4 regions of the Microaerobacter geothermalis genome follow, and region 4 is predicted to be linked to each of the others. Evidence: riboswitches for the same ligand, from Rfam matches in the RefSeq annotation. Region 4 holds a riboswitch; each other region holds the start of a gene.
The links. Region 4 has a riboswitch for S-adenosylmethionine ahead of metX (homoserine O-acetyltransferase MetX). Riboswitches for the same ligand answer to the same signal wherever they lie in the genome.
Positions count from the first base shown of each region.

Region 1: it holds a riboswitch for S-adenosylmethionine, as region 4 does, so the genes downstream of both, L1765_RS10050 (PLP-dependent aspartate aminotransferase family protein) here and metX (homoserine O-acetyltransferase MetX) in region 4, are expected to answer to the same signal.
Region 2: it holds a riboswitch for S-adenosylmethionine, as region 4 does, so the genes downstream of both, L1765_RS12845 (OsmC family protein) here and metX (homoserine O-acetyltransferase MetX) in region 4, are expected to answer to the same signal.
Region 3: it holds a riboswitch for S-adenosylmethionine, as region 4 does, so the genes downstream of both, L1765_RS09670 (aminotransferase class I/II-fold pyridoxal phosphate-dependent enzyme) here and metX (homoserine O-acetyltransferase MetX) in region 4, are expected to answer to the same signal.

Region 1 covers NZ_JAKIHL010000024.1:41,367-49,426, forward strand. The annotation lists gene L1765_RS10035 (DUF7310 family coiled-coil domain-containing protein) at 1-504, shown strand, start outside; tRNA gene L1765_RS10040 (tRNA-Sec) at 581-677, opposite strand; gene L1765_RS10045 (trans-sulfuration enzyme family protein) at 804-1,973, opposite strand; gene L1765_RS10050 (PLP-dependent aspartate aminotransferase family protein) at 2,165-3,931, opposite strand; SAM riboswitch class I at 4,004-4,115, opposite strand; gene phnC (phosphonate ABC transporter ATP-binding protein) at 4,223-4,960, opposite strand; gene phnE (phosphonate ABC transporter, permease protein PhnE) at 4,960-5,718, opposite strand; gene phnD (phosphate/phosphite/phosphonate ABC transporter substrate-binding protein) at 5,781-6,665, opposite strand; gene L1765_RS10070 (HD-GYP domain-containing protein) at 6,836-7,855, opposite strand; partial or broken gene L1765_RS10075 (transposase) at 8,034-8,060, shown strand, end outside.
Region 2 covers NZ_JAKIHL010000038.1:5,045-13,104, forward strand. The annotation lists gene L1765_RS12830 (TRAP transporter small permease) at 1-332, shown strand, start outside; gene L1765_RS12835 (TRAP transporter large permease) at 336-1,601, shown strand; gene L1765_RS12840 (FAD-binding oxidoreductase) at 1,692-3,050, shown strand; SAM riboswitch class I at 3,164-3,265, shown strand; gene L1765_RS12845 (OsmC family protein) at 3,346-3,804, shown strand; gene hutP (hut operon transcriptional regulator HutP) at 4,230-4,688, shown strand; gene hutH (histidine ammonia-lyase) at 4,899-6,413, shown strand; gene hutU (urocanate hydratase) at 6,620-8,060, shown strand, end outside.
Region 3 covers NZ_JAKIHL010000023.1:9,356-17,415, reverse strand. The annotation lists gene L1765_RS09690 (phosphoadenylyl-sulfate reductase) at 1-57, shown strand, start outside; gene sat (sulfate adenylyltransferase) at 420-1,571, shown strand; gene cysC (adenylyl-sulfate kinase) at 1,606-2,205, shown strand; gene L1765_RS09675 (1-aminocyclopropane-1-carboxylate deaminase/D-cysteine desulfhydrase) at 2,250-3,269, shown strand; SAM riboswitch class I at 3,344-3,464, shown strand; gene L1765_RS09670 (aminotransferase class I/II-fold pyridoxal phosphate-dependent enzyme) at 3,540-4,730, shown strand; gene L1765_RS09665 (aminotransferase class I/II-fold pyridoxal phosphate-dependent enzyme) at 4,693-5,859, shown strand; gene metH (methionine synthase) at 5,872-8,060, shown strand, end outside.
Region 4 covers NZ_JAKIHL010000001.1:238,296-246,355, forward strand. The annotation lists gene L1765_RS01215 (Na+/H+ antiporter) at 1-595, shown strand, start outside; gene L1765_RS01220 (DMT family transporter) at 804-1,709, shown strand; gene L1765_RS01225 (biotin transporter BioY) at 1,844-2,431, opposite strand; SAM riboswitch class I at 2,656-2,767, shown strand; gene metX (homoserine O-acetyltransferase MetX) at 2,876-3,985, shown strand; gene L1765_RS01235 (homoserine dehydrogenase) at 3,987-5,324, shown strand; gene L1765_RS01240 (DUF2507 domain-containing protein) at 5,406-5,837, opposite strand; gene L1765_RS01245 (succinate dehydrogenase cytochrome b558 subunit) at 6,185-6,829, shown strand; gene sdhA (succinate dehydrogenase flavoprotein subunit) at 6,844-8,060, shown strand, end outside.

The DNA of each region.
Region 1 (8,060 bases), on a different contig from region 4:
AATCTGTTTCAAAGTATTATAGAACGGCTAGATATTCAAACTGCGGAAATAAAGGGAATGAAACAAGACATCAACCGTTTGGATACTAAAATGGACTCTCTAGAACATAAGGTTGATTCCCTGGAACATAAGGTTGATTCCCTAGAGCACAAGGTTGATTCCCTGGAACATAAGGTTGATTCCCTGGAGCACAAGGTTGATTCCCTGGAGCACAAGGTTGATTCCCTGGAGCACAAGGTTGATTCCCTAGAGCACAAGGTTGATTCCCTGGAGCACAAGGTTGATTCCCTAGAGCACAAGGTTGATTCCCTAGAGCACAAGGTTGATTCCCTAGAGCACAAGGTTGATTCCCTAGAACATAAGGTAGGTGCTTTAGAATCAACTGTATCTGCCAATCATACCGATCTTATTCAAGAATTAAAGAATCTTAAAAGTGATGTTGAATTTACATATCATAAAGCTGCCCAAAACGAATTGGAACTAATGCGTTTAAAAAAACAATAAATTTACCTGAGCATTATTTCAATTTTCAACACAAAAAACAACCACAAACCCTTGTGGTTGTTAGCATTTTAAGTATTGGCGGGAGTGGGTGGGAATCGAACCCACCAGGGACGGCACGCGCCCCTCACTCGGTTTTGAAGACCGGGGGAGACACCAGAACTCCATCCACCCCCACTTTGGGAAAAAACATTCCATTAAGGAACCAGACATTATGTTACCATATCCAGCGAGATTTCGCAAAATGAATCATTTCCAAATTTGTAAACCTCGTTGATAAAAGAGAAAAAATAAATCCCAGATCACCGCATGTTAAGTGCTCGATCCAGATCCTCGATAATATCCTCCACATCTTCAACCCCTACGGATAATCGGATTAACCCTTTGGTAATCCCGGCTTTTATTCTTCTATCCTCATCCCAATATCGGTGTGAAGTGGTTTCAGGATGGGAGACAATCGACTCAACTCCCGCTAACGTCGGAGCATATTTAATCAGGGAGAAACCTCGAAACACCTCATTTATCCTGCTCTCATCGGAAATGGTAAAGCTCACCACCGCCCCATATTTTTCACCAAACCAATCCGTTGCCAGTAAATGATGGGGATGGGTGATCAATCCCGGAAAATAAACTTCCTTTACCTTTGGATGGGCATCCAAAAAATTAGCTACTTGCAGTGCATTAGAACACTGCTTTTCCATTCTGAGGGCCAACGTTTTTAATCCTCTGGAGCCAAGCCAAGCTTCAAAAGGACTTAAAGAACTTCCATAGCGGACGGTAATCTCCTTTACCCTGTTAATATCCGGTTGATGACCTACAACCACTCCAGCGGTCACATCACTATGACCCCCTATATATTTGGTTGCGCTATGCACCACCAAATCTGCCCCAATCTGTAAAGGCTTGGTGAGATAGGGAGTGGTAAAGGTATTGTCTACTACTACCTTTATACCATGGTTTCTGGCAATCTCCACCACCCTTCTGATATCAATTACCTTTAACAGGGGATTGGTAATCACCTCAGTAATGAGAAGCTTCGTTTCTTTCTTAATGGCCTTTGACCAGGAAAGCTCATCGGTCAAATCCACAAAGGTAGTTTCAATGCCGAAACGGCTTAATTCATGTTCAAGGAGAGTGGAGGTTCCTCCATAAATTTCCTCATTGCATAAGATATGATCCCCTTGACCGACATAAGTAAGAATGGCAGCCAATATCGCAGACATACCGGAAGAGGTTGCAACTCCATCACTTCCATCTTCCAGTTGAGCCACTGCTTCCCCCAGAGCCCGTTGATTGGGATTTCCCATTCGGGTATACATATACCGATCCCCGTGTTGGTAATAGGCTTCTGATTCATCCAAATCCTTAAACGTAAATACAGACGTTTGATAAATAGGTAAGGTTTTGGACCCGTTTAATTCTTCTTTCTTTTTTCCGCCATGGACAGATGTGGTTGAAAATCCCTGTTTCATCTTTTACCGCCTCTCATTACTCTAACATATCCTTAGGTCAACTTAACATTCACACGCATACTATTATTGATGGAATGTTTTTGAAGACTCCGTTCTTTCGTCTTCGAGCGGACCTGAACACTTCTCGCTCAAACTCGACTAGCAAACGTGTGTACCTTTAATTCCATATCTATAGTCGGGATTGATGGAATTTAAATAGGACAGTATGTGATGATCGTCCCTTTTAGCCTTTGAGTTTCCTTATAAATGCATCGATTGTGCACCACTTCCATACCATGGCTGGCGGCCACTTCCACCGCTTCAGGGCTGATTACTCCTTCTTGTAGCCAGAATACATGGGGGTTAATTTTGGCTGCTTTATGGGCAACTTCCACGGCATATTCAGGAGCCCGGAATACCAGAACCACATCTACCGGTTCAGGTATCGACGCTAGATCAGGATATACCTTTTCACCCAAAATCTCCGTTTCCTTTGGATTTACAGGGATAATTTTATACCCAAGCCGCTGAATTTTTCTTGCAGTTCTATAGCTGGGTCGGGCCGGATTGCCAGATAAGCCGACGATGGCAATGGTCCTGGGGTTCTGACAAACCCATTTAATGATTCCTTCGTCATTGACGATGATTCTTCTTCCATCCGGTCCTTCTCCAGTGGGAGAATAACCTAACCCGTTGGCTTTCCTTAAGGCATTATCCAAATCCGTCATTAAGTCAACAGGGGATTCCAATCCCACAGACAGACGAATCAGATCCTCAGAGACTCCTGCTGCAATTAATTCTTCCTTAGATAATTGCTGGTGAGTGGTACTTGCCGGATGAATCACCAGGGATTTGGCGTCTCCCACATTGGCCAGGTGGGACCAAAGAGAAAGACTGTCGATGAACTTAGCACCAGCTTCCCTTCCCCCTTGAATCCCAAAAATAACCATTCCACCAAAGCCTTTATCCAGATATTTCACGGCTAAATGATGGGTAGGATGATCTTCAAATCCCGGATAAGAGACCCACTCCACGGCTGGATGCTCTTTCAAATAGGAAGCAATCTCCCTTGCATTGTTGGAATGTTCTTTCATTCTCACATGAAGGGTCTCCAGCCCCTGAAGGAGCATAAACGCGTTGAAGGGACTGATACAAGAACCTAGATCACGCAGAAGCTGGACCCTAACCTTCGTAATAAAAGCTAATGAACCAAAATCCTCATGATAGCGAACCCCATGATAACTGGTATCCTCTTGGGTAAAGCGGGGGAATTTCCCGTTATTCCATGGGAAGCGCCCTCCATCCACAATCACTCCACCAATGGAGGTTCCATGGCCTCCAATCCACTTTGTCGCCGAATGAACCACGATATCCGCTCCCCATTCAATGGGTCTGCACAGATAAGGCGTGGCAAAAGTATTGTCGATGATGAGAGGAATTCCTGCATCATGGGCTACCTTGGCTACCGCTTCGATATCTAATACATTTAATCGCGGATTCCCAATAGTCTCACCAAATATGGCTTTTGTTTTTTCCGTAATGGCCTCTTTAAAATTGTCTGGATTGGATGGATCAACGAACTTCACCTTAATTCCATAGCGAGGGAGAGTTGTAGAGAATAAATTGTAGGTTCCCCCATACAAGGTTGTGGCCGCAACAATTTCATCCCCTGCTTCCGCAATATTCATGATAGAAAGGCTGATGGCTGCTTGACCGCTTGAAGTGGCCAATGCCCCAACTCCTCCCTCCAGCAGGGCCACTCTTTTTTCTAACACATCTGATGTGGGATTCCCAATACGTGTGTAAATATTCCCTGCTTCATCCAGAGAAAATAATCTCTGGGCATGTTCTGTGCTTGTGAAGGCATAAGAACTGGTTTGGTAAATGGGGACAGCCCTCGATCCGGTCGTAGGATCAACTGCCTGCCCTCCATGCAGCAATAATGTCTCCAATTGATAAGTTTCCGGTTGTTTACTCATTTATTCCCCTCCTTAAAATAAAAAACCTTCTTCAATAAGAAGAAGGTCCAATGTTCACAATTTTCCTCCTTCCTCTTATCTTTCAGGAAAACATCCTGCAGGAATTGGCACCTGTCTAATTCCACACGGAAATAGCGGTTGCCGGGTTTCATCGGGCCAGTCCCTCCACCTCTCTGGATAAAAGGCGAAACATATATGAAATTTTAAAGGCAATTTCTTAACTTGAAATTTATTGTAATTCAGTTTAAGCCCATCGTCAAGAAAAATTCTTTCTACGGTCTATTCTACGGCCTATCCAGCTTCTCCATATATTCTTAAGATCTGTTCTTCGGTTAATGCATCAGGCTGGCCATCGAAAACGATCCTTCCTTTTGCCAGACCAATGATACGGGTGGCATACCGTCTGGCGATTTCCGTATCATGGAGATTAATAATCATGGTGATGCGGTCCTTCTCATTAATTTCTTTTAATAAATCCATAATGGCCCGGCTGGTGACCGGATCCAAGCTGGCTACCGGCTCATCCCCAAGGATTATAGACGGATACTGCATTAATGTTCTTGCAATTCCCACCCTTTGCCGTTGTCCTCCGCTTAAATCCCTTACCTGTTTCTTGGCAAATGGCGCCATTCCTACCTTGGAGATTAACTCTTCGGCCAGTTTCCACTCTTTCCTCGGTAATCGGTTTAATAAAATTCTCCAAACCGGATATCGACCATAGCTTCCAACCAGAACATTTTGAAGGGTATTAAATCTCGAAATCAGATGAAAATCCTGAAAGATCATGCCCATTTCCCTGCGAATTTCCCTTAGCTGTTTCTTCCTCAGCTGTCCCATATCCATCCCTTTATAAATAATCGAACCTGATGTGGGTTCTAGCAACCGGTTAATACATCGAATAAAAGTGGACTTTCCGGCTCCGCTGGAGCCAAGAATGGCGACAAATTCCCCTTCATTAATTTCCATGGATACACCATCCAGAGCGATTTCTTTATGATAATGTTTTACCAAGTTCTGAACCAGTAGCATTAAATCACCTTCTTCCGAACAAAGGTGCTAAGGTAATCCACCAAAAAAACCAATACCATAAATACAACCACTTCTGCCGTAACGGCTGTATAATTGAAAATTTTGTAATCAATAAACAACATGTTCCCCAATCCACCGCCGCCAATCAAACCTAAAATCAATGAGGTTCTGATCGCTACTTCAAACCTGTAAAAGTAATGGGACAAAATGTTGGGCAAGATTTGCGGCAGGATACCATAGAGAGCAATAATAGTCTTTTTAGCTCCCACTGAGGTGATCGCCTCTACCGGTCCCCTGTCGCTGGATTCCACCAATTCAGAAATAAGTTTTCCCAATACTCCTATATTATGAACCATAATCGCGATGACGGCAGGGAAGGGCCCCAGTCCAAAGGTGGCAATAAATATAAGTCCTAGCACAATTTCCGGAATCGTCCTGATAAAGGTCAGGATGCTTCTGATAAGATGATAAAGCCCCTTAGGACTGGTATTATATGCAGCCAAAAAACTGACAGGTATAGCCGCAATTACCGCCAAAAAAGTTCCTAAAAAAGCAATAGCCAGAGTAATGCCCGTATTCTTAAAAGCAAGGGGCAGAACACTCCAGTCTGGAGGGAACCATTTGGTTTTTAAAAAGTTCCAACTTTTTTCTATATCTAATAAAGCACTCCAATCAAATTGGGTGACTCTCATGCTCCACGATAAAAAAAGCACTGACAACAAGGCCAGTACTATCCAGTTCCATTTTTTCACCATCATCACCTGTCAGTATGGTACTCTACTCGAATAAAATCCTGTTCAAAAATGAGAAAGTAAGGGTATTACTTGATTCTGCCATCGGCTTTAGCAGCCTGGCGAATGGATTCATAATCGCTGTCTGAAGCTTTTATAAATCCGGACGCTCCAAAGGCATTTAAAATTTCTGGATCCGTGATGCCTAAAAAAGCCTCTTGTAACTTTTCAATCGTCGCTTGATCAGTTCCTTTTGCCACAGCCCATGGATATTGAAATAATTTGTCTGACTTCCAAATTACTTTAAAAAGATCTCCATCTACTTTACCATTCTTTATTAAAATATTAAAGATGGCACTGTCAATGGCACCTGCCGTCACTTGCTTGTTTTCTACAGCAATGGCTGTTGCATCGTGGCCGCCGGTATAAAATACATTTTTAAATTGATGATCATTGGCATCCTTGAATACCCCCCGTTTTTTTAATTCAATTCCGGGAATTAGGGAGCCGGAAGTGGAATTGATGTCTCCAAAGGCAAAGGTTACATTTTCTTTATCTGCCAATAAATCCTCTAAAGAATTATACGGTGCATCCTTATGGGTGATGATATAGGAATAATAGAAGGGTTCTCCATCCACCAGTTGAGTAACAATGGCCTGTGCTCCGTTCTCTGCATTGGCAATGACATAAGTAAGGGGACCGAAGTATGCCATGTTAATCATTCCATTATTCATTGCTTCCACTACGCCGTTATAGTCCGGATATACTTCAATAGACACATCCATCCCGGTCCCTTTTTCCAGAGCTTCCGTCAATTTGTCCATGGCCTGTTGCATTTTTCCCTGGTTTTGGGAGGGAATCACACCAATTTTAAACGATGGTTCCCCCTCTTTTGAACTGCACCCTGATAACAGGAGAACGCTTAAAATACCAACCAAAAAAATAATTAAAAAGGAATGACTCCATTTTTTCATAAAAAACCCTCCCCACCAATATTTCACCAACTATATAAGACGTGTAAATCTTTGGTTCCATCTCTTTATTTGCAAAAACAAGGGTATATTCAAAAAAATCTACTATAAATATTATAGTAACATAAAACAATATATACCTAAGTCAATATTTTGTAAAGAGAGATGTAAAATTATTGAAGAACTTGCTTGATAAACAAAGTGGTTGCCTTAGCCAGATCAATTTCCTTTACCTCGTTATAGTCAGCTTCATCCGTTTGACCGATAATCCGAACAATAGGCCGGGCTGGAAGCCCTCTATGCTGTCCTACAACCACACCAATTTCTCCCGAACTTAGCTTGACGGATACGCCGGTGGGATATATGGCGATGGACCGTAAAAATTGAATCACAATGTCATGATCAAACATTTTGTTGGCCAATGCCATTATCCGCTCCGTCGCCTCATGGGGAAGATAGGGCCTCTCTCCCGAAAAAGGGGATATTAAATTATCATAATAATTGGCGACGCTAGTAATCTTGGCAAATTGATGAATTTCTTCCCCGTCAATTCCCCTGGGCGTTCCACTTCCATCCACATTTTCATGATGCTGTAAGGCAACATGGGCGGACAAGATGCTAAATTCATGTTTTTTCCTCAGCAGATTAAATCCTTTCCATGTATGATCTTCCTGCAAACTATTATCCTTTACCAATTTGCCGATATCATGAAGAAAAGCACCAATAGCCAAATCCTGAAGCTGATTCTGATTAAAGCCCATGTTGACTCCAATAATGGTCGCCATTATTCCCACGTTTAAACAATGAACAAAAAGCTGGTTGTCCTGGGTTCTGACATCCGTTAAATTAAGTAGAACGTTTTTGTTTCTTAAGATTTCATCGATAATATTTTTAACAGAATTTGTGATCTCCTTTGTATCAAAATCCTTTCCGGATTGAACACAATGAACGGCCTCAGAGATATTCTTTAAGGCCTCTCTTCTCGTCTCCTCTGCAACAACATCTTCCATCACCAAATCGTCAAACCGGTCATCCAAAATGTATAACATGGATACTCCAACCCGGCGGAGCTTATTGATCATTCCTACAGTTAGTTGAACGCCCGAATTCAGCAAAGTCCTTCCTTCACTTGTATATATACTTTTTCCTAAAATCTGTCCCGGTTCTGTATTATCCAAATGAATATATCTCATGGTTTTCCCCCAAATCCAAAGTTCACAACCCTATGATAACAATAAAAATAAAATAAGACTATTCTCCTACCCCAAAAAAATAAGAGGTTATCTCCATTCGAACATACCTCTTATCTTATAGAGATGTTCAAAGATTCTATATGGACGGAACTAAACTTACATGACCCGAAGGGTCAAGGATGCCATTCCAGGAGTTGATCGGAAC
Region 2 (8,060 bases), on a different contig from region 4:
AACTGGCCAGATATATATTGGTATGGATTACCTTTCTGGGAGCGGCTTACGCTATGTCAAAAAAGGCCCATGTCGGTGTAGAGATAGTTGTTAAACTATTCCCAAAGAATTTTCAAAAGATAGTTACGGTTCTGTCTGCGCTGCTAAGTTTATTCTTTTTTGGAATGATGATCTACCAGGGATATTTATTCGTAGAAAGAACGATGGCCCAAACCTCCGCAGTCCTTCAACTGCCTATGGGCGGCGTCTATTTTGTTATCCCTCTAAGTGGTGTGTTGATTTCTATTAATCTGATCTACTATGTGATTCAAGAGTTAAGAGGGGAGGGATAATCATTGGGCACCCTGTTATTTATCATTCTTTTACTGCTGTTCATAATGAATGTGCCGATTGCTGTCGCCTTGGGTTTATCCGCAAGTATCGTTCTCTTGATCCAGGATCAAATTCCATTATTGGTTATCATTCAAAAAATGTTTAATGCGACCGATTCGTTCCCCTTAATGGCGGTACCCTTTTTTATTTTGGCCGGAAAGTTAATGGAAACCGGGGGGATTTCGCGACGTCTCATTGCCTTTGCCAATACCATTGTGGGTCGGGTTCCCGGGGGATTATCCATTGTTGCCATTATCACGGCCATGTTTTTTGCCGCAATTTCCGGATCAGCTGCAGCAACAACTGCCGCCGTTGGAAGTTTGTTGATTCCGGTGATGGTCAAGAAAGGGTATGATATTAATTATGCAACTGCCGTACCTGCCGCGGGCGGAACGGTTGGAGTCATGATTCCACCCAGTGTTCCATTGGTTTTATATGGTGTTGCTGCTAGTACATCAATCAGCGATTTATTTTTGGCTGGTATCGGACCTGGTGTGTTTGTTACTTTTTCATTGGTTATTGTGGCGTTTATTATCAGCTATAAACGAGGTTATGGCGGTGGGGAGAAAAGCAGTGTATGGGAGTTTTTTCATACGTTGAAAGACGCTATTCTTGCCCTGTTGATGCCCGTCATCATTTTAGGCGGAATTTATGGAGGAATTTTTACCCCTACCGAAGCGGCTGTTGTAGCGGTTGTCTACGGGTTGATCGTTGGTCTGTTTGTATATAGGGAAATCAAATGGAAAGATCTGTCTGACATATTTTCTTCATCGGTTACCACGACGGCAGTGATTATGTTTATTATTGCAAATGCTTCCATTTTCGGTTTTCTCTTAACCAGGGAACAAATCCCGAGGGAAATCTCCAATATGATGCTGAGCGTCACCCAAAGCGAGATTGTTACTCTTCTGATAATTAATGGCCTTTTGTTGATTATCGGAACATTTTTGGAAACCGCGGCTGCCATCATCATTTTGACCCCTATTCTGGTTCCGATTGTGCAGGGAATGGGGATTGACCTGGTTCATTTTGGGATTATCATGACCGTTAACCTGGCCATTGGAATGATTACTCCTCCGGTTGGGATCAACCTATTTGTCGGGTCCAATATTGCAGGGATAAAAATGGAACCCTTAGTGCAAGCCATTATCCCTTTTATCCTCATTATGATTGTTGACGTATTAATCATTAGCTTTTTCCCAGGGTTAAGCCTATTTTTGCTGGATTGATCAACGTTCCACAGGTGATGTGAACTGAGGATTGGCACATCGATAAGTTGAAATATCATGGTTTGAAGAGAAATGTTTGGAGGGAACGTGATGGAGCTTGTTACAGAACTGAAGAAACTGATTGATGAAGAAAGGGTTACCCAAAATCCAACCGTATTGGAACAGCATAGTCGGGATGAATCTTACCATACCCCTCATCTTCCTGATGTTGTGGTTTTTCCCAAAAGTACAGAAGAAGTAAGGTTGGTGATGAAATTTGCTTATGAACATGTTATCCCGGTCACTCCCTTTGGATTGGGATCCAGTGTTGAAGGACAGGTTATTCCATATCACGGAGGAATCACATTAGATTTTCAACTGATGAATCAAGTGTTGGAAGTCAGCCCGAAGGATTTTCTTGTCCGTGTTCAACCGGGGGTGACAAGATCCCAGCTGAACAAGGAACTGAAGAAATATGGACTGTTCTTTTCTGTAGATCCAGGGGCAGATGCAACACTCGGGGGAATGGCGGCAACGAATGCAAGTGGAACTACTTCTGTCCGGTATGGGATTATGCGAGATCAGGTCAGGGATTTGGAGGTGGTGTTGGCGGATGGAAGGGTGATACATACCGGAAGTAAGGCTGCCAAGTCTTCATCCGGATACTATACCACCGGATTGTTTGTTGGTTCAGAGGGGACCTTAGGAGTGTTTACGGAATTAACGTTAAGAGTATATGGCATTCCGGAAGTGATTATGGCTGCCAGGGCCGTTTTTCCCAGTATCAAGGATGCTGTGAACACCGTGGTTTCCATTATTTCGGCGGGAATTGCCGTTGCTAGAATTGAATTGGTAGATTCCCGTTCCATTAAACAGGTGAATCTTTATAACCAGACCCAATATCCTGAGAGACCTACACTTTTTATTGAATTTCATGGAAATGAAGCTGGACTCAACCAGGATGTAGAGTTTGCCCAAAATTTAGCCAGTGAAAATCACTGTGTAGAATTTAAATTTGAAACCGATTCAAAGGCTCGGGCGCAATTATGGGATGTTCGCCATAACCTGGCCTATGCCTTTATTCACAAATCTCCGGGTAAAAAGATGATGGTCACAGATGTTTGTGTTCCATTATCCGAGTTAGCTGATTCCATTGAGAATGCTCGATTATCCATTGATCAATCTGGTCTTGATGGGGCCATCCTGGGTCATGTGGGAGATGGAAATTATCATGTGATTTTTATGCTGGACCTGGATAACCCTGATGAAATGGAACGTGCCGAAAGGCTAAATGCCCATCTTGTCCAATATGCATTAAGCAAAGGCGGGACGTGTACCGGCGAGCATGGTGTAGGAATCGGTAAGGCTAAATATCAGGCCATGGAGCATGGTGAAACTCTAAACGTTTTTGCTGCGATAAAAAACGCTCTTGATCCAAAGGGAATATTAAATCCAGGGAAAATTTTTTGAGGATGGAACTTAAGATTTACACATCAGAAAATAAAAAATCCGTAAAAAGGGATTGACATTGTCAGAATTTCTGTTAATATGATCTTAACCTTAATAACTGAATAGAAAGAATTTTCTTATCCAGAGAGGTGGAGGGACTGGCCCCATGAAGCCTCGGCAACCCCGTATTGGAAGGTGCCAATTCCAGCAAAGCGTTGTGCTTTGGGAGATGAGAAAGGGATAATTACATGTTTGTGAAAACCCTCTTCTCACCGAAGGGGGTTTTTTAGTTCATGAGAAAGGGAGAGGATGAAAGATGAGCAACGCAACAGCTCAATTGATCAGAGTCAATGCAAAGGGAGTTTGGAAGGGAGGAGTGCATACTTCTATAAGTGTAAGGGATTTTCCCAGCTTTGACATGGATGAGCCGCCTGAGTTGGGCGGAACTGATTTGGGGCCCAATCCCATGGAATTTGTGGTGGCGGCTTTAAACGGCTGCGTTTCTGTTATGATTGCTTTGATTGCTAAAGAACAGGAATTTACCTATGATGGTGTCGAATTTGAATCTACGGGTATTATTGATCTTCGTGGATTGGCAGGAGTAGAAGGTGTCTCTCCCCACTTTCAAAAAATTAGGTTTGATGTTATTTTTAAAACGGAGGAGAGTGAAGAAAGGATCTCGGCACTAAGGCGGGAAGTTGAGAGGAGATGCCCTGCACTTAATCTTTTGAAGGATGCAGGGGTCGTCCTTGATGCGGAGTGGAAGAAAGGGTAGAAGAAGGAACACAGATTGTTCGCACTCATTTCAGTCAACTAAAGAGTGTAAACCAATGATTCTCATGTTGCTTGACGTGTACTCGAATTCCAGATCGAAATATCCGAGAGGAAGAGATGGAATGGTACCATATTGAAATGAAACATGAACAAAAAGGTCCTCCATTTTTTCCGGGATGAAAAAGGGTATTCCGACGTTGTTCGGGAAGCCCAGGAATTGGTATAGCTTCTGCTAAAGGCGGGAACTCAGTTTCTATGGTGCTGAGGATTTCATTCCTACAGAAGAATATGAGATCATGATGCTGATAAAGCAATACAAAAAGCCGAATTTGTATTCAACACCGTGAAGGAAGCTTTAGAGTAATTGTGTCATTGACAACTTGGTCTATGTTGGATAGGATTAAGTAAACTATGGAGGGCAATGGTATGTGGAGTGAAGTCATCGAGGGAAAGCTGGGGAAAATTGCCGCATTTTTGGCCATGATGGGAGAAGAGGTTGCCCAATCTACTTCTTTTATTAAAGAAATTCGCAAGGATGGGTATCTTTATATCATTGGCCGAGTCGGTTCCATGGAGCCCCAGAAAGTGGTTGCGGCCATTGAAACCGCTGCGAAGAATCAGGGAATCATTGATCATGGGGTATATCGGGAGGCCCATGCCCTCTATCACGCGATCATAGAATCGCTGCATGGAATAGGCAGGGGAGATACTTCATTGGGTTCGATCATGAGAACAGTGGGTTTAACTTTTGCTGTGGTTCGGGGCAAACCCTATCCATCAGAGGAAGAAGGAGAATGGATTGCCGTTGCCTTGTATGGCACCATCGGCGCTCCGATAAAAGGCTCCGAACACGAAGTGTTGGGAATGGGAATCAATCATATCTGAATTTGCGATCTATTAAAAACGCTGATATCGTGGTATAATAATGGCATAATGATTAAAATAATAATCATCATGAACTTGCCGAATTGCCAATAGTTTTCGTATACCCATAGTGGTTAGAATTTAGGGGGTATTACGGTGCAGAGTTGTTCTGTCCGTAATACCTTTTTTAATTTTCGGCTTCTATCATTACTTTGGGAGGAGGAGTTTCCGGTGAAGGTACTTTTGGATGGAAATTCATTAACATTAAATCAAGTGGAACAGGTAGTATATGATAAAGCCCAGGTTGATCTGACAGAAGAAGCTTGGGAGAGAGTGTCCAACAGCAGAGAAATGGTTGAAAAATATGTGAACGAAGAAAAAGTCATTTACGGGGTAACAACAGGATTCGGGAAATTTAGCGATGTGGTGATTCATAACGGAGAGGTTGGTCAGCTTCAGTTATATCTGATTAGGAGTCATGCCTGCGGGATTGGAGAACCCTTTTCAGAAGATGTTTCCAGGGCGATGCTCCTGCTTAGAGCCAATGCATTAGCAAAGGGCTTTTCAGGGATACGAAGGGAAACGCTGCAGATGCTCCTTGATTGCTTAAATCATGGGATTCACCCCGTCATCCCGCAGCAGGGCTCTTTGGGAGCCAGCGGGGATTTGGCCCCATTATCCCATTTGGCTCTGGTTTTGATCGGTGAAGGAGAGGCTGTTTATAAAGGGCAGCAGATGGATGGGAGAGAAGCACTGAAGAGGGCAGGTTTACAGCCGATTCAATTGGCGGCTAAAGAAGGATTGGCTCTCATTAACGGGACCCAGGCGATGACAGCCGTTGGAGTGCTGTCTTACCTAGAAGCATCCCGCCTTGCTGATGCGGCTGAGGGAGTGGCGGCACTTACCCTTGAAGCGTTACAGGGGATCATTGATGCTTTCAGTCCAGAGGTGCAAAGGGTACGTCCATATCCCGAACAGGAGCAGGTTGCCTCTCGAATTCGCAGGCTTGTGGAGGGAAGCGGGTTAGTTAGCCAACAGGGAGAGATTCGGGTGCAGGATGCCTATACCTTAAGATGTATTCCTCAGGTTCATGGTGCCATTCGGCAGGTACTCCGGTATGTCGAAGAGAAGTTAATGATTGAAATAAATTCGGCCACAGATAATCCTCTTATTTTTACCGAAACTGGCGAGGTCATCTCAGGAGGGAATTTCCACGGACAGCCCATTGCTTTTGCCATGGATTTTCTCGGAATAGCTATGGCTGAGTTAGCCAATATTTCTGAAAGGAGAATTGAAAGATTGGTTAATCCTCAGCTGAGCCAGCTTCCGGCATTTTTAAGTCCAAATCCCGGCTTGCAATCTGGAATGATGATTGCCCAGTATGCCGCAGCTTCTCTGGTATCCGAAAATAAAGTACTGGCCCATCCGGCAAGTGTGGATTCCATTCCTTCCTCAGCCAATCAAGAGGATCACGTAAGTATGGGAACCATAGCTGCCCGCCATGCCCAGCAAATTATTCAAAACAGCCGACGGGTTGTTGCTATTGAAGCCATGGCCAGTTCTCAGGCCCTGGAGATTAAAGGTATAGATAAGATGTCTCCGAGGACACGAAAGCTATACGATGAGATTCGTGATGAGGTTTCATCGTTAAAGCAAGATCGCGTACTTTCTACAGATATTGAAAAATTAGCCAAGCTTTTACAGCGACTGAAGTGGGATGATAAGGCCCAATCATTTATCCGATGACTAACCGTTACTAAGACTTCCACTTCTTAAGTGGGAGATCAGTGGCGCTAAGCCCCTGGATAAGTTCAACTAAACTTCAGTAAATATGAACTTCGACTAAATACGCAACGTCCTGTTGCAACCTCGAAGTTTGCACTTCCATGTGCATCATAAAACTTCACCTGAAGTATGTTTCCTTTATAAAGGGATAAGGAGGAATCGTGATCATGGAAAATCATAATAGAGAAATTCGTGCACCAAGAGGAACAGAAATTTCCTGCCAGAGCTGGCAGCAGGAAGCAGCTATGAGGATGCTGATGAATAACTTAGATCCAGAAGTAGCAGAAAAGCCTGAGGAGCTGGTGGTATACGGAGGGAGTGGAAAGGCCGCCCGTAACTGGGATTGCTTTGATGCCATCGTACGTACGTTAAAGACCCTTAAGAATGATGAAACACTGCTTGTCCAGTCTGGCAAGCCAGTTGGAGTATTTCGGACTCATGAAATGGCGCCTCGTGTTTTAATCTCCAATTCTGTACTGGTTCCAGCATGGGCCAATTGGGAAACCTTCCGAAAGTTGGAAAACGAAGGACTTACCATGTATGGACAAATGACAGCCGGGAGCTGGATTTATATTGGAACACAAGGTATTCTTCAAGGGACATATGAAACCTTTGCTGCTGCCGCCAGACAGCACGGACATGGGACGTTAAAGGGAAAACTGGTTCTAACCGCTGGAATGGGAGGAATGGGCGGAGCTCAGCCACTTGCTGTAACCATGAACGAAGGGGTGGCAATTGTTGTTGACGTAGATGCCACCCGTATCGAGAGAAGAATGAAGACCCGATACTGCGATAAAATGACCCATTCCTTGGATGAAGCTTTACAGTGGGCGAGTGATGCTGTTCAATCAGGAACTGCTCTTTCCATTGGTCTTGTGGGAAATGCCGCCGAGATTTTCCCTGAGTTCGTAAAGAGAGGGATTACTCCTGACTATGTTACAGACCAAACCTCTGCCCATGATCCTTTAAATGGTTATGTACCTGCCGGTTATTCATTGGATGAAGCAGAGAAATTGCGAAAAGAGAACCCGGATGAATATGTTCGAATTTCTAAATTAAGTATGGCTAAACATGTTCAAGCTATGCTGGATATGCAAAAAGCAGGTGCCATTACATTTGATTATGGAAATAATATTCGCCAGGTAGCTTTTGATCAAGGAGTAAAGGAAGCCTTTAACTTCCCCGGATTTGTTCCCGCCTATATTCGCCCATTATTCTGTGAAGGGAAGGGTCCATTCCGTTGGGCTGCTTTATCTGGTGATCCCGAGGATATTTATCGAACAGACCGTTTGGTTCTAGAAATGTTCCCTGAGGATGAGCATTTAAAGCGCTGGATTACTATGGCTCAGGAGCGAGTGGCATTCCAGGGGCTGCCATCACGAATTTGCTGGCTCGGTTATGGGGAAAGGGCCAAGCTAGGTCTTGCCATTAATGAATTAGTACGAAAAGGGGAATTAAAGGCTCCTATTGTTATTGGACGTGACCATCTCGATTGCGGTTCAGTGGCATCACCAAATAGAGAAACGGAAGCAATGAAGGATGGAAGTGACGCCATCGGTGACTGGGCGATTTTAAATGCTCTAGTCAATACCGCAGCAGGTGCCAGTT
Region 3 (8,060 bases), on a different contig from region 4:
TTGCGGGCGGGCCGATGGTCCGACTTCAAAAAAACAGAATGCGGACTTCATCAATAGTTCATTCAGAGTTCTTCACCTATTTGGTTTCTGTAACTAATTGGATGAAACGAAAGAATTTGCTAAGGACAGCCCTCGAGTTCTTACTTAGCGGAGGGGATGAAGAACGGAAATTAGTCCTCAAACTGACTCCATCCTTATGAAAGACCCAGATGTTTTTGAGGACTCCGTTCTTTCAGACTCGTAGCGGACTTTAATCACTTCTTTGCAAGAACTCGACTAGCGGACGTGGAAATCTTTGATATGAAAATACCTTTTCATATCAATTTGTGACCCTGCGGGTCATGTATGTTTAGTTTCATCTATATGTGTTCCATCCATACACCATATAGATACAAAGGAATGGAAAGGAGAGGAGATTTATGGGTCTGAGTCATCCCCATGGCGGGGCATTGGTGAACCGTATCGATTTTGAATATGATTATTCCCGTTTAAGCAAGGAGATCGAGCTGGACGGATTTGCACTATCCGACCTGGAATTAATCGCCGTAGGCGCCTACAGTCCATTGACAGGTTTCATGGGAGAGGCAGACTATCTAAACGTTCTCGAACAGATGAGACTTGAAAACGGATTGGTTTGGAGTATACCCATCACCTTGCCTGTAGCCGAAGAAACTGCCGATCAACTGGAAATCGGAGAAAAAATCAGGCTGTTACATGATGGCACAGTATACGGAATTCTTGAACTAAAGGAGAAATACGTTCCCAATAAACAACTGGAGGCTGAAAAAATATATCGTACAACAGATTTGGCCCATCCAGGTGTCCATAAGTTGTTTGAAAGGCCGAATGTGTATCTTGCCGGTCCAGTGACCATGGTGAAACGCCCAAAGAAATCAAAGTTCCAGCAATTTTATTTGGACCCTGATGAAACAAGAAACGCATTTATCCAGAAGGGGTGGAAAACGGTGGTGGGATTCCAGACGCGAAATCCTGTTCATAGAGCCCATGAATACATTCAAAAAACGGCGTTGGAGATTGTGGATGGATTATTTTTAAATCCTTTGGTGGGAGAGACAAAATCAGATGATATACCGGCTGATGTACGGATGGAAAGTTATCAAGTCTTGTTAAAAAACTATTACCCGCAGGATCGCGTCTTTCTGGCGGTTTTCCCAGCTGCAATGAGATATGCCGGTCCAAGGGAAGCCATCTTCCATGCTTTGGTCCGGAAAAACTACGGATGCACCCATTTTATTGTAGGACGGGACCATGCCGGTGTCGGTAATTACTATGGAACCTATGATGCCCAACTGATTTTTCATCATTTCACTCATGGGGATTTGGGGATTACCCCACTGTTTTTTGAACACAGCTTTTACTGCAACAAATGCGGAAATATGGCATCTACAAAAACTTGTCCCCATGGAAATGAGAATCGTCTTATCCTATCCGGAACCAAAGTCAGAGAGATGCTTAAGAGAGGAGAAGCGCCCCCTCCAGAGTTCAGCAGACCGGAGGTTGTGGATGTTCTGATTAGAGGAATGAAAGTGCAAACTGGAACGACTTTCTGAGAATCCTTACATTTTTAGAGAAAGAGGGGATTTGATGTCCAACCAAACTATTTCAAATATTGTCTGGCAAGGCTCTTCCGTTCATAAACCGGAAAGGCAGCAATTAAACGGGCATAAAAGCTGCATCCTTTGGCTTACAGGATATTCCGGCTCGGGGAAATCAACCCTGGCCAATGAGGTGGACAAACGCCTTCACCAGATGGGAGTGCGAAGTTATGTTCTTGATGGTGACAACATCAGGCATGGATTAAATAAAGGGCTTGGTTTTACACCCGAAGACCGAAGGGAAAATATCCGGAGAATCGGTGAGGTAGCCAAGCTGTTTGTAGATGCTGGAATGATTCCCATTACCGCTTTTATTTCACCTTTTCGCGAAGACAGGCAGTTGGTCAGAAACCTGGTTGAACCTGGAGAATTTATTGAAGTTTATGTAAAATGTCCATTAGAAGAGTGCGAGCAGCGGGATCCGAAGGGGCTCTACAAAAAGGCCAGAATTGGAGAAATTCCGGAATTTACGGGAGTCAGCTCTCCCTACGAAGAACCGGAAAATCCGGAATTGATCATTGAAACCCATCGATTCACCATTGATCAATCTGCCGAAAAGATCATCCAATATTTAATGAAACGTATCTAATCATTCCATTTAGATTCGAGAAAGTTAAAAGAAATTTTCAGTGTATGCCGAATCAAGAATTTAGGGTTTTGCATCATTGGTTAACATTTGTCAATTCCATTGGAGGAGTTGAAAAAATGGTCAAAAAATTAGCCTTAAGCTTCACCCCGACCCCTCTGCATTTGGCTGAACGGTTAAGTGAACATACCGGTACGGAAATCTGGATCAAAAGAGACGATCTGACCGGATGTATGGCTACCGGGGGGAACAAGATCAGGAAACTGGAATATATCCTGGCCGATGCTTTGGAAAAGGGAGCGGATACGGTGATCACGACAGGAGGTCCCCAATCCAACCATGCCAAAGCAACGGCTGCCCTGGCAGTCAAAGTCGGACTTAAGCCGGTTTTAGTCTTGGCCGGTCGTGATCCGGGGCATCGGAGAGCCAATTTATTTATCGATACTCTGGTCGGTGCCGAGATTCGCTTTAGCGGGGCGAGAACAGCGGAAGAAATGGAAGAAGCTTTAATCCGGACATATAATGAATTCCATCTGAAAGGAAAAAAACCGTATCTGATTCCGATTGGCGGTTCCAACGGTTTGGGCAGTCTGGGATATCTGGATGCCTATAAGGAGATTGAAGGCCATCATTTTGACTGGATTGTGGTTACCGCCGGATCGGGGGGGACATTTGCCGGAATTTATCTGGGGAACCGTCTTTCTCGTGACCGTGCCAAACTGCTGGGAATCAGTCCCTGGCTTCCCAAGGAGGAAATTTCCCTTAGAATCAGGAATTGTATTCGGGAAGTTGACAGGGACTGGATGGAAGAGGACTTATTGATTGATGACCAATACATCGGGCCCGGATACGGAAAAACAACTCCGGAATCCGTTCATGCGATTCAGCTGCTGGCTCAGCTTGAGGCGATTCTGCTGGACCACGTCTATACCGGGAAAACCATGGCCGGTTTGCTGGACTATATTAACAAGGGAATCATCACTTTCCGTGACCGTGTATTGTTTTGGCATACCGGCGGGGCACCGGGCTTATTGGCCATACAGGACTGGTGGTATAATCATGATTAAGAAAATTTCGATAACCCTATTGACAGGGAACCTATGACAGGTTAGAATGACAGCATCGTATTAATTGAATAGCATTCTTATCAAGAGAAGGCGGAGGGACTGGCCCGATGAAGCCCGGCAACCGACTCGGCGGAGTATTCCAAAGAGAACGGTGCTAATTCCTGCAAAATGAGTTTTCATTTTGAAAGATAAGGCTGGAACCGACCTGTCTTCGGAAACCGATACCCCTTTCAAGATGAAGGGGGTTATTTTTTTTGGGGGGTAATGAAAATGAACGTAGAGACGAAGCTGGCTCAAATTGGAAATCGAAGGGATGAAAAAACCGGTGCCATCAATTTTCCAATCTATCATTCTGCTGCTTATCAACATCCGGAATTGGGGGAAAGCACCGGTTACGATTACACAAGAACCGCAAACCCGACAAGAACCGTATTGGAAGATGCCATAGCCACTCTGGAAAAGGGGGATCGGGGATTTGCGTTAAGTTCCGGCATGGCAGCAATCCAGGTGATATTTTCACTTTTTTCTGCCGGGGATCATATCGTGGCATCCCTTGATTTGTATGGAGGGACCTATCGGCTGTTCGAACAGGTGTTAAGGCGGTTTTCATTACAGTTTAGCTATGTTGATGCAAGGGACATGGATTCGGTTGAAGCTGCCATAGGCCCTTCTACGAAAGCGATATTTATAGAATCTCCTACCAATCCCATGATGCATGAAGCAGACATCCATCAGATTGCCCGACTGGCAAAGAATAAAGGGCTGATCACCATTGTTGACAATACTTTTCTTACCCCCTATTTTCAAAATCCGATTCCATTAGGAGCGGATATCGTTGTACACAGTGGAACGAAGTATTTAGGGGGACATAATGACGTATTGGCAGGATTGATTGTATCCAAGGGTGAAGAGATTTCTGAGAAATTATCCTTTTTGCATAATTCGATCGGTGCCGTATTGGGTCCCCAGGATTCCTGGTTGTTAATTCGGGGGATGAAAACGTTGGCTTTACGCATGGAAAAACATCAGCGAAATGCCAATAAAATCGTTTCTTTTCTGAAAAAGCACCCCTGTGTGGAGGAAGTGTTTTATCCCGAAGGAATCAAGGGACAGACGAAGGGTAACGGAGGAATGATCTCCTTTCGCCTGAAGAAAAAGGAGTGGATTCCAACGGTATTAAAAAATTTGAGGGTGATTTCATTTGCGGAAAGCCTTGGCGGGGTAGAAAGTTTGATGACCTATCCTTCTGTTCAGACCCACGCGGACATTCCTGAAGAGATTCGGCGGAAAGTAGGCGTGTGTGATCGTCTGCTCCGTTTGTCAACTGGGATCGAACATGAGGAAGATTTAATCGGAGATATTTCTCAGGCGTTGGATTATGCCGTAAATGAAGAAAACATTCACCGGAATGGAGGGGAATTGGATGAAATTTTCCACGCAAATCATTCACAATCCTTATAAAGTGGATCCATATACCGGAGCCTGTAGCACTCCTATTTACCAGGCTTCCACCTATCATCAGTTTGATGTAGATCAACCGGGCCCCTATGATTATGCCCGGTCAGGCAACCCAACCCGCCATGCTTTGGAAGAGACGATTGCATTATTGGAAGGTGGATGTAGAGGGTTTGCCTTTTCATCCGGCATGGCTGCCATTTCAACGGTTTTTCTCCTCTTATCTTCAGGAGATCATGTGGTCATTTCTGAGGATGTTTATGGGGGGACCCATCGAATTGTCACTCAGGTGTTATCCAGGTTGGGGATTTCTGCCACCTTTGTTGATACAACAGATATAAACGCCGTTGAAGAGGCCATAAAGCCAAACACGAAGGCGATCTATGTGGAAACCCCTTCCAATCCGTTGCTGAAGGTTACCGACCTGGGAAAAATTGAAGAAATCGCTAAACAATCGAAATTGCTGTTTATTGTGGACAACACTTTTTTGACTCCATACTATCAAAGGCCGATTCAATTTGGTGCAGACATTGTCATTCATAGTGCCACAAAATTCATCGCCGGACATAGCGATGTGATTGCTGGACTTGTTGTGGCAAAAAATGAAGAACTGGCTGAAAAAATCGGGTTTTTACAAAATTCATTTGGAGCCATACTGGGGGTACAGGATTCTTGGTTGGTGTTAAGGGGATTAAAAACCCTGAAAGTACGTCTTGATTCTGCAACGAATGGGGCAAAAATCATTGCCAATTGGCTCAAAGAACAGTCCTATGTCAAAGAAGTGTATTATACGGGACTTCCTACCCACCAGGGACACGACATTCAGAACAAGCAGGTGACTGGACATGGTGCGGTGTTATCCTTCGACGTTGGAAATGCCAGCATGGCCAAAAAAATCATGAAGCGGGTGAAAATACCGGCAGTTGCTGTAAGCCTTGGTTCGGTGGAATCCATTCTCTCTTATCCGGCATTGATGTCCCATGCGGCGATGCCGGAAGAAGAGCGGAGAAAAAGGGGAATACATGATGGATTGTTGCGTTTGTCTGTTGGTCTGGAGGATCCCCATGATTTAATCGAAGATTTGGAGCAAGCCATGTTGCCCCGTCTTGTTTCATCACGCGCTCTTTACGAATAGGGGGAAAAGTTCATGAAACCTGCAACACCAAGAATACAAGAACAATTGAATAACAAAATCATGATTTTGGATGGAGCTATGGGAACATTGATTCAACAGGCCCATTTAACGGCACAGGATTTCGGAGGGGAAGAGTACGAAGGATGCAACGAAATATTAAACATTACCCGTCCTGATTTGATTCGTAGCATCCATGAGGAATATCTAGCAGCAGGTGCAGACATTATTGAAACAAATACATTTGGGGCGACAGATGTCGTTCTTGCCGAATATGCCCTGCAGGATAAAACGGAGGAAATTAATCTGGCTGCTGCGACCATCGCCCGGGAAGCGGCAGATCAGTATGCTACACCTGACTGGCCCAGATATGTCGCAGGCTCCGTGGGTCCCACAACAAAATCTTTGTCCGTCACAGGGGGGATCACCTTTGACCAACTGACACAATCTTACTATCGCCAGGCCCTTGCACTGATCAGCGGTGGAGTGGATGTGCTTTTGATAGAAACCGCCCAGGATACATTAAATGTCAAGGCTGCCGGCATCGGCATACAACGGGCCCTTGATGAAACCGGGAAAGACGTTCCCATTATGATCTCAGGCACCATTGAACCTATGGGCACCACCCTTGCCGGACAAAACATTGAAGCTTTTTATATTTCCCTAGAACATCTTCATCCCATTTCCATCGGATTAAATTGTGCCACTGGCCCTGAATTTATGCGTGATCATATCCGCACGTTATCCAATTTGGCCCAAACCGGAATATCCTGTTATCCCAATGCTGGCCTCCCTGATGAAAATGGTCACTATCATGAAACGCCAGCTGGTCTGGCAACTAAAATGGCCGAGTTTGCGAGGCAGGGATGGTTAAATCTCGTTGGAGGATGCTGTGGAACAACACCGGAACATATCCGGCATCTCGCTGAAGAAATGAAAAAATATAAGCCCCGGCAGGCGATGCCAAAACGTCTTCCATCCATTTCCGGCATTGAACCGGTTTATGTAGAAGCGGATAACCGACCTCTTCTGGTGGGGGAACGGACCAATGTCATCGGATCGAAAAAGTTTAGAAATTTGATTCGCGAAGGGAAGTATGAGGAGGCGTCGGAAATTGCCCGGACCCAGGTAAAGGGAGGTGCACAGATTATCGATATTTGTTTGGCAGATCCGGAACGGGATGAGCGAACCGATATGGAAAAATTCCTTCAGTTTGCCATAAAAAAAGTAAAGGCACCGCTGATGATAGACACGACGGACCCGGTTGTTGCTGAATCTGCCTTAAAATACTCCCAAGGCAAATCGATTATTAACTCTATCAATCTGGAAGAAGGAGAGAAGAAGTTTGAGGAAGTGGTTTCCCTGGTCCGCAAATATGGGGCAGCAGTGGTGATTGGTACCATTGATGAGAAGGGAATGGCCATTACCCGGGAGAGAAAATTGGAGATTGCAGAACGTTCCTTTGACCTTTTGGTGCACAAATATGGCATGAATCCCAAGGATATGGTCTTTGATCCCCTCGTCTTTCCCGTAGGTACAGGAGATCAAGCATACATCGGTTCTGCCTTGGAGACTGTAGAGGGAATACGCCTGATTAAAGAAAGCTTTCCAGACTGTCAGACGATTCTGGGAATTAGCAATGTTTCTTTCGGACTTCCTCCTGCAGGGAGAGAGGTTTTAAATGCGGTTTTTTTATATCATTGTACAAAGGCTGGTCTTGATTATGCCATCGTCAACACCGAGAAATTGGAAAGATATGCTTCGATTCCTCCTGAGGAAAGGCAGATGGCAGAAGACCTTCTATTTCGCACCAATACGGATACTTTAAATCGCTTTACCCATTATTATCGGGAAAAAAAAGTAACATCAACACAGAAAAAATCTTCTATGTCTTTAGAGGAACGGCTGGTTAATTATGTGGTGGAGGGGATGAAAGAAGGCTTGACAGAAGATCTTCAGCAAGCTTTAAAGAAATCTTCCCCCCTGGACATCATAAATGGTCCCCTGATGAAAGGGATGGAAAAGGTTGGTCAGTTGTTTAACGACAATCAACTAATTGTCGCCGAGGTGTTGCAGAGTGCGGAAGTGATGAAGGCTGCCGTTTCCTTTTTACAGCCTTATATGGAAAAATCGGATAATAAAGGAAAGGGAAAAATTATTCTTGCCACCGTAAAGGGAGACGTACATGACATTGGAAAAAATCT
Region 4 (8,060 bases):
AAGTATTGCTGTCTATACCAGTGTAGGCTTTATTCGCCATATTCCCCGAGCATGGAAGCATGTGTTTAATTGGGGAGGGCTGAAAGGGTCATTATCCATTGCCCTTGCCTTTAGTCTGCCTTCATCATTTCCAATGAGAGAAGAAGTGTTGGTACTGGCCTTTGGAGTTGTACTATTTTCACTAATCGTTCAAGGTTTAACCATTAAACCCTTGGTTTCCTGGTTGGGTGTACAAACTGGAGGCGCAGCTCTTTCAAGCTATGAAACCATTTTAAGCAGAATCTATCGCTACACTTCCGGGAAGAAACGGTTGGAAAAAATGAAGGATGAAGGAACACTTTCTCCTGTTATATTTCGTCAGTTAGGCGGCAAATACGAAGAACAATTAAATGATCTGCATCATCAGTTAAACCATCTATATCAGCAAAATCCAGAAATTCAAAAGGAACAGATGGAAAGAGCCATAAAGGAAGCTTTATATGCAGAACATGAGGCTGTGGATCACTTATCCAGCCATCATCTCATTTCCGATCAAGTGTCGGATGAACAGAGAAAAGAAATCATTGAGTTGTTAGAGCAGGAAAAGGAGAAGTAAGAAATTTCTATATGTAAATCGTGTTCCGATTTGATGGTGAAACTGGCTGAATGTTTGAAAAACTGGAAGGGGGAATGTGTTGTGCTGTTTGAGTGTGATGTTCCCGTATCCCTCTGAGAACCAAGGGGGTGTAAGGGTTTTATAGGAACCCGCTCCGCTTGGGAATTGAAAATTGATTGACTAATAATGAATAGCGGAGGGGAACAGGATGAGATTATGGTTAGGCACTTTATGCTTATCCCTTGCAGCCGCCATTTGGGGTGGAGTTTATGTGGTCAGCAAATATGTGATGGAGTATATACCACCCTTAACTCTTCTTTGGATACGTTATGTCATTGCTGTTGTGACTTTGGTGTTGGCAGTTCTGTTAAATAAAACCCAGAGGAGGAGTTGGAAAATAGAAAAGCAGGATCTTTCCCTGCTATTTAAAATTGGGTTTGTTGGTTACTTTATTTCCATTGGCGCCCAATTTGTCGGGACCTATTTGTCCAATGCTTCGATGGGTGCATTAATTACATCGTCCACACCTGCTTTTGTTGCCATATTTGCCTTTTTTCTGTTAAAGGAAAAATTGACCTTTCAAAAAATAATTTCCATCTTTATTGCGACCGTTGGTGTTGTGATTGTTGTTGGATTCGATCCTAGCGGATCTAATTTTACCGGTAATTTGGTTTTACTGTTAGCTGGAATTACCTGGGCGCTATATTCGGTGTATGTCAGGATGGCTACTCAAAAATATACCACACTAATGGTCACCATCTATGGGATGCTGTTTAGTTTGATTTTCACCACCCCAACCATGTTGTGGGAATTAAGCAAAACCCCGGTGCAGTTTTCCTTTTCCGGTTTGATTTGGCTCGGGGTGTTGTATACCGGAATCATATCTACCGCTCTTGCCTTTTTCCTTTGGAACAAGGGCTTTCAGTTGTTGGAAGCAGGAACCGCCGCCATCTTTTTTTTCGTTCAGCCGGTAGTTGGGGCTCTTCTAGGCTGGCTGCTTCTGGGCGAAGAGCTTTCTCTCAAGTTTTTCATAGGTGGGGGCTTAATTTTCTTAGGAGTAATATTGGCCACTTTGAAGTTTCAAACTTATTTAAAGCGGGAAGAAGCAAAGTAAACAATTTTCTGATGGTCTCTCTCACTCTATGAAGGAAAAGTTAGATTTAACGTCTATAAACAAATTAAAAACCTGCCCCTTTCAAGAGCTGTACACAGCTGTAACATCGGGTGCAGGTTTTTTCATTGGTTAATTTATACAGTGTGTGATTTTCCAAAAGACAGCTGACCTGCAGAAATGAGTCGGCTGACCAAAATGCTGCCCAGATATGCACTGATCATCATCTTGATGATGTCGAAAGGAACGAAGGGATAAACACCGGCAGCCAGAGCCTTCCCCCAGGTGAGGGATAAAACCAGTTTTAGTTGAAAGGCTCCCAGTAAATAGATAAAAAACAGTCCGACCAGATTGGCAAACAAGAACCATCCGTAAGAAAGTTTGTCCCGCTTTGCCGCTTGTTCCACAATCCATCCCACCACAAAAGCAGCAACGACATATCCGATAAGGTATCCTCCTGTTTTTCCAACGATAATTCCAATTCCTGAAGTGCCTTGGGCAAACACAGGAGCTCCGGCAATTCCCAATAATAAGTATACAATCATGGCTAATGCTCCATAGCGGCTCCCTAATACGGCTCCAGTCAGTGTCACGGCGATGATTGACAGGGTAAACGGAACAGATTCAGACAACGGTGTTGTAAATGAGATTCGGGCAAAAATAACCGTAATTGCTGCAAATAATCCAGTTAGAATCAACATTTTTAAATGATAGGACTTCCCCATATATTCTTCTCCTCCCCTTCTCTATATTTCTTCCCATTTTTACTATCTGTTAACGTTATAATTTTTATAGTTAACAAATAGCTAGCTTCAGTTTACTGATTCGATGGGTATAAGTCAATAAGATCACAATCAAAATTTTATGGATTGACATATTTCGGGGAATATCTTAATATGAATTCTAACAATTCTAAATGGATGAACTAAAAACTTGATATCTTGGATGACTCTTATCCAGAGAGGTGGAGGGACTGGCCCGATGAAACCCGGCAACCCCGAAGTTCAGACTTCGGAGAGGTGCTAATTCCAGCAGAACGGATGAGTTCTGGAAGATAAGAGAGGCTTGGTTCCGATGCTAACCCCTCTTCTTATCGAAGTGGGGATTTTTACTTTATAAAGAGGATTTTATGTTTTTGGAGTTGTGAGTGAAGAGAGAGGGAATGAAAGATGGCTATAGATATAATAGAAGTGATGCAGGTTCAAAAAGTATCCTTGGGCGAAGTACTCCTTGAATGTGGAGAAACGTTGCCCCATGTGGAGGTTGCCTTTGAAACTTCCGGTTTTTTAAACCGGGATAGGAGTAATGTTGTCCTTGTTTGCCATGCCCTAACTGGAGATGCCCAAGCGGTGGGGACTACAAAAAATCCGGGATGGTGGAGCGGGCTGATTGGACCGGGAAAGTATATTGACACCAATCAGTATTATGTCATTACCACTAATGTACTTGGAGGTTGTTACGGCACAACAGGGCCATCCAGCATAAATCCGAAAACAGGCCAACCCTATGGAGCGGACTTCCCTACAGTAACGATTCGCGATATGGTCCATGTGCAATACCTACTCTTGAAAAAGTTGGGAATTTCCAAGTTGTATGCTGTTATCGGGGGATCAATGGGAGGCATGCAGGTTTTGGAATGGGGAATCAGTTATCCCCAGATGATTGAGCATATCATTCCCCTGGCTACTTCCGCCTATTTATCACCAATGGCCATTGCTTACAACGATATCGGACGTCAAGCCATCCTGTCTGACCCGGAGTGGAAAGGGGGACATTATTATCCCGGAAGGGGTCCTGTTAAGGGACTATCCATTGCCCGGATGGTGGGAATGATTACTTACCGGACCGCAGACCTGTTCGAAGAGAGATTCGGAAGAACGATGAGACAAGACCATCAAGTTACCCAATTTGACTCCGTTTTCCAAGTGGAAAGCTATTTGAGATATCAGGGAGAGAAACTGGTTGACCGGTTTGATGCCAATTCGTATCTTTATCTCCTAAAAGCCATGGATTCCCATGATATCGGTCGTGGAAGGGGCGGCTGGAAAACTGCTCTCAGTCACATAAAATCCAAGGTGCTGCTGATTGGAATCACCCGGGATCTGTTATATACTGTCCAGCATATGGAAGAGATGCAGTCATCCCTGAAGCAAGCCAGGGTGGATTCGACCTATATAGAGATTGATTCTAAATTTGGCCACGATGGATTTTTGGTAGAATTTGAGCGAATCGGCCCACTGGTTGAGTCATTTTTAAGCAAAAAAGGGGTGCATCAGTAGAATGAAAAAGATAAAAATTGCCTTGTTGGGTTTAGGAACAGTTGGTTCCGGAGTGGTAAAAGCACTCCGTCAAAACGAAAAAGTACTTGCGGAAGAATGGGGAGTCTCCCTTGAAATTCTTAAAATATTAGTCAGACAGCTAGACAAGAAAAGAAATGTCCAAGTCGACCCGTCTGAACTAACTTCCAGCTTTGAAGATATCATTCAAATTGGAGAGGTTTCCATTATTGTTGAAGTAATGGGAGGGATTGAGCCTGCCAGAACATACATCGAAGCCTCGTTAAAAAAAGGATGCCATGTCATTACCGCAAACAAAGAGTTAATGGCAAAGCATGGAGACGAGTTGCTGCAGTTAGCACAGTCTCAAGGGGTACATCTTTTGTATGAAGCTAGCGTGGCAGGGGGGATCCCCATTCTTAGCACCTTAAGGACAGCTTTGCGGGTCAATCGCATTCAAAAAGTGTATGGGATTTTAAATGGAACAACCAATTATATTTTGACCCAGATGGAGGAACATCATCGACCCTTTTCGGAAGTACTTACGGAGGCACAGCAGTTGGGATATGCTGAAGCTGACCCCACTTCAGATATTGAAGGATTTGATGCGGCATATAAACTGACCCTATTATCCCGAATCTGTTTTAAAACTCCCATCGCCATTGGTGAAGTGAAGAAAGAAGGAATTACAACCATTACCCCTGAAGAATTGCAGTTATCCCTCCGGTTGGGGTACCGTGTCAAACTGTTGGCCTTAGGGGAACAGGAAAGTAACACAGTCCAGTTATCGGTTAAGCCCACCCTTTTACCCATTGATCATCCTCTGGCACAGGTGAAGGATGTATTTAATGCGGTATATGTGAAAGGGGATGTGGTAGGAGAATTATCTTTTATTGGAAGAGGGGCTGGGGAATTTCCAACCGCAAGTGCAGTGGTAGAAGATATCATGTATGCCCTCCATCATCCGGTCTTGCCAAGGAGAGAGTATAAGCAAACCCTTGAAATCGGGGATGAGCAGCCGCAGGCAGACAAAGGGACCTTCATACTAGCTAAATGGCCGGTAAAAACTGCTAGCAAAGGACTAAATGTCCTTTGCGGAGAACTGGAGGCAAATGGGATCGATGTGATGGAAGTAGAGGAGCAATTAAAAGGGGACCATCTGATGTTTGCGATTCTCACTTCACAAATTCCTTCTCATTTTTTTCTATCGGAATTAGATTGGCGAAGCGGTGAAAAACCAGTAAGCTTTCTTACTAGACCGGTGGTCTTGTCTAAACATCATGTAAAGGAAAAGAAAACCGAGATCGAAAGAACAGGTAAAGCAGATAAAGCAGTTGTTTAACTGCATGTGCCAGAATTTTCTCGCCTTTTAGGCACGTTTCTGACGGTATCCATCATTTGCAAGGAGTGGGGATACCGTTTTTTACCGCTCATGAGAATTGTCGATCGTCATCACTTTATTGGATAGAGGCTTGCCGATCGTAATGATTAATTCCTTCTTTCCCTCTTTTTCAGAAGAAAAGTAATCCCCAGCCGTTTCTCCCCTGTAAATAGATTCAAGCAATCCTGCAAGCAAGCCGCATTCGAATGCTAAGCTATCTTCATTTTTGATTTTTTCTTGCAATAGTGGGGATTCTTCCAAAATCCACTGGCTTTCGGTTGCCTTATCTTTTACCAGCTTAATTTTCCCTAGTCCTAAATTGTCAAACACTTTCTGCATCTCTTCCATGGTGGTTACGTGAAAATGACGGGCTGAGTTTTTACCGACCCAATATAGTATGATTTTTTCCCGACTTCCTAGTATATCCTGAAGAACTTGTCCACGAAAAAACAAAAATCCATTTAACACTGACATACACATTCTCCCTTCCCATATCCTATATATTTGTAGTCTCCATGCGATCTTATTTTTATCATATGCAACAGTTAAAAAAGAATGAACTTAAAAAAATAAAATTGATTTATGAAGCAGCATTCCCTAGTTTAACAACAAAAACACTATGAAAATAATGAATTCCTTGACGCTTATAAGAAATAGGAGTAAAATGTTTTTGTCACAAAATGTTCAAAATTTCTCTTATTAGCTTCCCTGGGGAGCTTTTGTCTATTTCTACGGATGAAGAACCTAAAAAAGGGGATGGTAAGAAATAAAGGATTGATAGCAACAAACGGCAGTGAGGATAGAATGAAGGGGGAATCAACTTGGAAAACAGCCGTCATTTTTTTTATCGTAAGCTTCACTCATTAACCGGGGTTATTCCAGTGGGGATTTTTTTGCTGGAACATTTGTATACCAATTATTTTGCGACCAGAGGGGTAGAAGCATATAACCAAAAGGTAGCGGAGATTTGGGAAATTCCATTTTTGCTGGTCTTTGAATTATTGATCATTGGTTCTATTATATACCATGGCATTTATGGACTATATATTGCTTTTCAAGCGAAGCATAACGTGGGAAATTATAGTTATTTTCGAAATGTAATGTTTATGCTTCAAAGGGTCACAGGGGTTATTACCCTAATTTATATTACATGGCATGTATGGGAAACCCGAGTTCAAGTGGCATTGGGGAATGTGGAAAAAGATCAGTTTTTTGAACTGATGACAGATATTTTATCCAATCCATGGATGTTAACTTTTTATATTATTGGATTGGTTTCGGCTGTATTCCATTTTAGTAATGGAATGTGGTCGTTTCTCGTAACTTGGGGAATCACCATTGGGCCTAGATCCCAGCAAATATCAACATATGTATGGATGACATTATTCGTGGTGTTGTCTTCTATCGGGATTTATACCTTACTAACCTTTGTCAATGTTGAAACGGCCAGCCAACTGATCAGATAAGGGAGTGAGACAGATTGAAAAAGACAAAGATTATTGTTGTTGGCGGAGGGTTGGCCGGGTTAATGGCCACCATAAAAATTGCTGAAGCAGGAGTACCTGTTGATCTTTTTTCTCTGGTACCGGTGAAACGTTCCCACTCTGTATGTGCCCAAGGTGGGATTAATGGAGCGGTTAATACCAAAGGGGAGGGAGATTCTCCCTGGATTCACTTTGACGATACCATTTATGGAGGAGATTTTTTGGCCAACCAGCCTCCTGTAAAAGCCATGTGTGAGGCCGCACCTGGCATTATTCATTTAATGGACCGGATGGGCGTTATGTTTAACCGTACCCCAGAAGGATTATTGGATTTCAGGCGTTTTGGTGGAACTAAGCATCATCGGACTGCCTTTGCTGGTGCAACAACTGGTCAGCAGTTATTATATGCGCTGGACGAACAGGTTCGCCGGCAGGAGGTAAACGGTCTCGTCACCAAATATGAAGGCTGGGATTTCCTTTCGGCCATTATCGATGATGAGGGAGTGTGCCGCGGAATTAATGCCCAAAACCTGAAAAATGGGGAGATACGCTCCTTTGTTGCGGATGCCGTGATCATGGCCACAGGGGGAATTGGGATTATTTTTGGAAAATCTACCAATTCAGTCATTAATACCGGAACTGCCGCCGGTGCTCTGTATCAACAAGGGGTGTATTATGCCAATGGCGAATTTATTCAAATTCACCCGACTGCCATTCCCGGTGATGATAAGCTCCGCTTAATGTCAGAATCTGCTCGGGGGGAAGGGGGAAGGGTTTGGACTTATAAAGATGGTAAACCCTGGTACTTCCTTGAAGAAAAATATCCCGCCTATGGAAATCTGGTCCCCCGGGATATTGCCACAAGGGAAATTTTCCATGTTGTCGTTGATTTGAAATTGGGCATCAACGGCGAAAATATGGTTTATTTGGATTTGTCCCATAAGGACCCTAAGGAGTTGGATGTCAAGTTAGGCGGAATCATTGAGATTTATGAGAAGTTCATGGGTGAAGATCCCAAAAAAGTTCCCATGAAGATTTTTCCTGCTGTCCACTATTCGATGGGTGGACTTTGGGTTGATTTTAATCAGATGACCAATATTCCCGGCCTTTTTGCTGCCGGAGAATGTGAATATCAGTATCATGGGGCGAACCGACTAGGAGCAAATTCTCTTCTTTCCTCTATATTCGGAGGAATGATTGCCGGTCCTAAAGC